Regions from separate parts of the Enterovibrio sp. FF113 genome, predicted to be linked through region 2. Evidence: predicted binding sites of a transcription regulator. Region 2 holds the regulator's gene; the other holds the start of a gene.
What was found. Region 2 encodes MetJ, which represses methionine synthesis genes. Its sites were predicted from a motif close to TTAGACNTNTANANGTCTAA; they were not measured.
Positions count from the first base shown of each region.

Region 1 (3,426 bases), on a different contig from region 2:
GTTTTAATTGCTTACGCACTTGGTAACCACATTCATCTAATTGCGGCACGCCCTTCTTCCCTTTCCACTCAATGTCACAGCCACAGTAAAAAGAGGTGGGGTAGTCTTGATAGATTTTTTGCGCGATGCGTTTGGCTTTCGAAAAGGATTGTGGATGCTCAGGAGCAGACATCGCCAGTGGTGATATCAACAACGCAGAAAGCAGCAAGAGATACTTTTTCATCATGAAACAAAGTCTTTTTGGAATTAAGTACTTTGATTATTGCAGATGTATGCGAGTTAAATCTCACTAAAATAGTGTTAATTGAATAACTTGTTAATTGAGGAAAAAGTGGCAATTAACGCATTCGCGTTAGGATGCTGAAGGTTTCCACATCAGGGGCTGTTTACAACGACGGCACATGTACTGCACTTGCTGGCGCTGTACCTTGTTGTGACGGCGCACAGATAAAGGGATGACGTCACATTGGCATTGATAAGGAAAGGTTTTGCCTTCCACGGATTTGATGTCAAAGCTATGCGTGGTTTTAGGTTGAACATCAAAGACCTGTGACATAACGGCTTGCCACTCTTTGCCGTGCGGGCGAACACGTCCGAATCGCGCAAAGACAATTAAATGACTGACTTCATGGGGAACCACTTCGTTAATAAATGCTTCTGGGTTTTCGGCCAGTAATACGGGATTGAAGCGAAGCTGCCAGCGTTGAAGCAGCGCCATTCCCGCCGTTTTTCCCCGAATATCAAAACGGATCGCAGGCACCGAAAAATCTGCCTTTAAGGTCTGGCTTGCTTGATAAATGCATTCGCTTACGCGTCGGGTAATACGGTAGTGGAGTTCGTTCATCGCTTTGGCAAAGTTAAGTGGTGACAGCGGCTAGGGTAAAGAGAGGCATGAAAAAAAGGAAGCCGAAGCTTCCATTTTGTTAATCTGTGGTGCTGCGTGGTCGCGATTATTTGATGTTCGCGAAATCGCGTAATGCTGCCACTTTGTCCGTTTTTTCCCATGGGAATTCTTCACGACCGAAGTGACCGTATGCTGCTGTCTTTTTGTAGATAGGTTGCAGCAGGTCAAGCATCTCTTGCAGGCCATATGGGCGCAAGTCGAAGTTTTGGCGAACCGCTTCGATGATGATCTCTTGAGACACTTTTTCTGTGCCGAACGTTTCAACCATGATAGATGTTGGGTCAGCGACACCGATAGCGTAAGACAGTTGGATCTCACAGCGATCAGCCATGCCAGCGGCAACGATATTTTTAGCAACATAACGTGCTGCGTATGCTGCTGAGCGGTCAACCTTCGATGGATCTTTACCAGAGAATGCACCACCGCCGTGACGCGCTGCGCCGCCGTAGGTATCGACGATGATCTTACGACCCGTCAAACCACAGTCACCCATTGGGCCACCGATAACAAAACGACCGGTTGGGTTGATGAAGTATTTGGTGTCTTTGTTCAACCATTCAATCGGTAAAACCGGTTTAATGATTTCTTCCATTACCGCTTCGCGCAAGTATTCAGTTGTGACTGAATCGCAATGCTGAGTCGAAAGAACAACCGCATCAATACCAACAATCTTACCTTGGTCATATTGGAAGGTAACTTGTGATTTCGCGTCTGGACGTAAGAAATCCAGTTTGCCGCTCTTGCGCACTTCCGCTTGCTTTTTGACCAGCAGATGAGAATAGGTAATTGGTGCAGGCATAAGAATAGGGGTTTCGTTGGTTGCGTAACCAAACATGATGCCTTGGTCGCCAGCGCCTTGATCTTTAGGATCTGCTTTATCAACACCTTGGTTGATGTCTGGCGATTGCTTACCAATGGTATTCAATACAGCACAAGAGTCTGCATCAAAGCCCATGTCAGAATGTACATAACCAATCTCACGCACGGTTTCACGTGTGATTTCTTCGATATCAACCCATGCTGACGTTGTTACTTCACCGCCAACCATCACCATGCCAGTTTTGACGTAGGTTTCACACGCCACACGTGCTTTTGGATCCTGCTCCAAAATTGCATCAAGAACGGCATCAGAAATCTGATCTGCAATTTTGTCTGGGTGGCCTTCTGATACAGATTCAGAAGTGAACAGGTGCTTAGCCATAACGTTTTCCCTAATGAGTAAATACCAATTTCAGCAGTGTGTTAAACGTGTGCTGACTGCCGTTGGTATAAAATTGATATCGAATATACGTTTAAAGGTATAGATGCTTTTCCATCTGGACGTCTATTCTACGTCACGAGATTGATAAATCAACCCCACGGTTTGTCCGCCTAAAAGGGAAACGTTTGCGTTGGTCATCCTGTAATTACAAATAGATGCGGCACAAACACGCTAGATAGGCGCAGTTTCCTATAAAATCAGCCATGTAAAACGTTTGCAGAGGAACGGGAGTCTTGCGACAATACGACCCCGCCGACTTCTGCGATCTGGCCATCTACGAATAAAAGTATTACGCCTGATTGCATATAAAACAAAACGTCTATTGATCTCAGGAGCAGACATGTCTTCCCGCAAGGTTTTAGCAAACGCGATTCGTGCACTAAGCATGGACGGTGTACAACAAGCCAACTCTGGTCACCCGGGCGCCCCAATGGGCATGGCTGATATCGCCGAAGTACTGTGGCGCGACCACATGAACCACAACCCGCAAAACCCTGAATGGGCTGATCGCGACCGTTTCATCTTGTCTAACGGTCACGGCTCAATGCTGATTTACTCTCTGCTTCACCTGACGGGTTACGATCTGTCGATTGATGATCTGAAAAACTTCCGCCAACTGCATTCAAAAACCCCAGGTCACCCTGAATACGGTTATGCACCGGGCATTGAAACCACCACTGGCCCACTAGGCCAAGGCATCACCAACGCTGTTGGTATGGCGATGGCAGAGAAATCACTGGCAGCGCAATTCAATCGCGACGGCCATGCCATCGTTGACCACAACACCTTTGTGTTCTTGGGCGACGGTTGCTTGATGGAAGGTATCTCTCATGAAGCATGTTCACTGGCGGGTACGCTAGGTCTTGGTAAGCTGGTTGCGTTCTGGGATGACAACGGTATTTCTATCGATGGTCATGTTGAAGGCTGGTTCACTGACAATACGCCTCAGCGTTTTGAAGCGTACGGCTGGCACGTTATTCCTGCTGTTGATGGTCACGATGCCGATGCAATCAATGCGGCGATTGAAGCAGCAAAAGCAGAAACAGGTCGTCCAACCCTGATCTGTACGAAAACCGTGATTGGCTTTGGTTCACCAAATAAAGCTGGCACCCACGATTGTCACGGCGCACCACTAGGCGCTGACGAAATCGCAGCGACCCGTAAACAGCTGGGTTGGGAGCACGGTCCGTTTGAAATCCCTGCTGACGTTTACGGCGCATGGGATGCCAAAGAAGCTGGCGCGGCGAAAGAGTCTGCGTGG
Region 1 is NZ_JBGONO010000034.1:8,001-11,426, reverse strand. It holds gene ACED36_RS20510 (endonuclease) at 1-223, opposite strand, end outside; gene ACED36_RS20505 (SprT family zinc-dependent metalloprotease) at 353-844, opposite strand; gene metK (methionine adenosyltransferase) at 951-2,105, opposite strand; gene tkt (transketolase) at 2,506-3,426, shown strand, end outside.
Region 1: a site for MetJ is predicted at 2,213-2,232, ahead of metK (methionine adenosyltransferase). Genes of this name have one in related genera too.

Region 2 (3,426 bases):
TGCACCAACTGCTCTTTAAGCAGCGGCCAAGAGCTAGCGCGATCCACTTCTGGCTGCGCCGCACGCTCTGCACGTAAGAAACTGCGAGAATCGAGTTTCACGGCAGGCATATCAAGCTGAGTCAGCAATGCAGACAACAAACGGGCTGACCATGCTTCACCAAAACCTTGCGCCCAAGCGCGCTGAGCGACACCTAATGGATTTTCTGCCACCTGTGCCATCGCACTAAAATCTGTGTATAACGCATCGACCAACGCTTGTTTCTGTTCACCTTCGATCAGGTTCTCAATCAAGTCTTGCTGGTATTTACGCAAGCTTTGCAGGGTTTCATGAGCAAGACGCCCATCTTTATCCAGCAAAGACAGCCATTCAATCAGACGGTTGGTGGTTTTACCTGCGGCTGAAACGACAATAATGTCTGTCGCATCACTGTATTGCGCCAGAATTCTCGCCACGCGACGAAAACAGTCTGGATCGGCAAGGCTGCTACCGCCAAATTTATGTAGCTGGCGGGACGGCGACTGCTGAGGGGATACGACTTCAACCGCGCTCATTACTGACTCTCTCTCACTTTATTGAATGCTTGTTTTAGGTCGGCGACCAAATCCGTATGATCCTCCAGACCGATAGATAAACGCAATAGTGTTGCTGCGATACCTGCTTCTGCCTGCGCTTCATCAGACATGGCACGATGCGTCATCGAACCTGGGTGGGTGACTAAGCTTTCTACGCCGCCCAGTGACTCAGCCAAAGAGAATAACTTCAATGAACCCAGGAACAGTTTCAGTTCACTTTCGCCACCTTTTAGCTCAAAGCTCAACATACCGCCGAACCCTTTTTGTTGTTTCTTAGCAATCTCATGTCCCGGATGATCGGGCAATGATGGATGATAAATCACATCCACCAGCGACTCTTGTAGCAAAAATGCCAACACCGCGGCACTGTTTTCTTCATGCTGACGCATTCTCGCGCTCAAGGTGCGAAGACCGCGTAATGTCATGTAGCTGTCAAAGGCATTGCCTGTTGCGCCAATGCAGTTGCCCCACCACTTGAGCTCGTCAGCGAGTGCAGATTCTTTCGCAACCACCACACCACCGACGGTGTCTGAGTGACCGTTGATAAACTTGGTCGTGGAATGCACCACGAAATCAGCGCCAAGGTTCAATGGCTGCTGCAATACCGGAGACAAGAAAGTGTTATCCACTCCGACCCAAGCACCTACCGCGTGGGCTTTTTGGGAAATGTCGGCGATATCAACCACACGCAGTAGCGGGTTTGATGGCGTTTCTATCCAGACGAGCTTTGGCTGTTTAGCCAATGCTGCTTCCAACGCTTCAACATTAGATTGGTCAACAAACTCAATCTTAAACGCCCCTTTTTTGGCGCGCGAATCGAACAAACGGTACGTGCCGCCGTAGCAATCATGAGGTGCGACAATCAAATCATCAGGGCCAAGCAGAGACAGCAGCAAATTAATGGCGGACATACCGCAGTTGGTCACCACCGCGCCTGCGCCGTTTTCAAGCTCGGCCAGTGCCGTTTCCAACAGGTTGCGGGTTGGGTTACCACCACGGGCATAATCGTAGGTTGGGACTGTACCAAACTCAGGGAATTCATAGTTGGTGGATAGGTAAATAGGAGGAACCACAGCATTATGCTGAGAATCTGTGGTGATGCCAGTGCGTACGGCAATCGTGGCTGACTTCTTGTCGCTCATGGTGTCTTTCCCTGTCAAAATGCGATCATAATACAAGCAGATAGGGTTAACCTTAACCACTCAATAGTAAGACGTCAATACCTCTAGACGTCTATATGTCTTTACATATAGCGGTTAATATCGCTAAAATTCGAAATTCATTCAACCTGGACATAATGCTTCCGGTGTTGACAGCGATTTATCAATGAAACTGCTTAGAAGGTGCACGATGGCAGAGTGGAATGGCGAATATATTAACCCTTACGCCGAGCACGGTAAAAAGAAAGAGCAAGTAAAGAAGATCACCGTCTCTATCCCGCTGAAAGTGCTTAAAATCCTGACGGATGAACGTACACGTCGCCAGGTCAATAATTTACGCCACGCCACCAACAGCGAACTGTTGTGTGAAGCCTTTTTGCATGCTTACACCGGCCAACCACTGCCAACAGATGACGATATTCGCAAGGATAAAGCGGATAGCGTTCCGGCAGAAGTGAAGCGCATAATGAAAGAGCTTGGTATCGAGTTTAACGAAGAAGAATATTAATTTCGTCATCGTAATGACAAAAAAACCAGCCGCTTGGCTGGTTTTTTAATGGCTTTTTTTGAGGAAAAAGCACAGAGCGTTTTCTCACCTCGCGGCAGGATCGCTTACCATGTCGTTATCCTCACCTCGCCTTATTTTCCTGTCCGATATTTAGCCGACTTCAGTTACTTATCTAACATGTAGTTTTCAGGCATCTCGATGCGCGCGACGCCTGACTCTAGTGCCGCGACCGCAACGGCTTTGGCTACGCGAGGCAGCAAACGCGGGTCCATCGGTTTAGGGATGATGTAGTCCTTGCTAAAGCTCAGCTTGTCTACACCCGCCGCTTTCAATACTGCCGCAGGCACAGGTTCTTTCGCCAGCGTGCGGATTGCATCCACGGCAGCCAGTTTCATCTCGTCATTAATTCGACTTGCACGCACATCGAGCGCACCGCGGAAAATGAACGGGAAACACAGCACGTTATTCACTTGGTTCGGGTAATCCGAACGACCCGTTCCCATGATCAAATCGTCACGCACTGCATGCGCAAGCTCAGGTTTGATTTCTGGATCAGGGTTTGAACACGCAAACACGATTGGCTTGTCTGCCATCAGTTTCAGCGCGTCTGGCGGTAACAGATCAGGGCCTGATACACCAAGGAAAATATCCGCGCCTTCAATCACATCTTCAAGCGTGCGCTTATCTGTGTTGTTGGCGAACAATTGTTTGTATTCGTTAATGTCATCACGGCGAGTGTGGATCACGCCTTTGCGGTCCAGCATGTAGATTTTCTCACGCTGTGCCCCACATTTAATCAGAAGCTCCATGCATGCAACGGCAGCAGCACCTGCCCCCAAGCACACAATAACTGCTTCACCGATCTCTTTACCCTGAAGCTCCAACGCATTCAGCATACCCGCCGATGTCACGATGGCCGTACCGTGTTGATCATCATGGAATACTGGGACGTTACAACGCTCAATCAGTTGCTTTTCTATCTCGAAGCAATCTGGCGCTTTAATGTCTTCTAGGTTGATACCACCAAAGGTATCCGCGATATTCGCAACGGTATCAACGAACTCTTCAATCGTGCGGTGCTTCACTTCGATATCAATCGAATCAAGACCTGCAAAACGTTTGAACAGAAGCGCTTTGCCTTCCATCACAGGTTTAGACGCTAGAGGGCCTAAGTTGCCCAAAC
Region 2 is NZ_JBGONO010000004.1:154,158-157,583, reverse strand. It holds gene ACED36_RS04715 (bifunctional aspartate kinase/homoserine dehydrogenase II) at 1-554, opposite strand, end outside; gene ACED36_RS04710 (O-succinylhomoserine (thiol)-lyase) at 554-1,717, opposite strand; gene metJ (met regulon transcriptional regulator MetJ) at 1,926-2,243, shown strand; gene ACED36_RS04700 (malic enzyme-like NAD(P)-binding protein) at 2,408-3,426, opposite strand, start outside.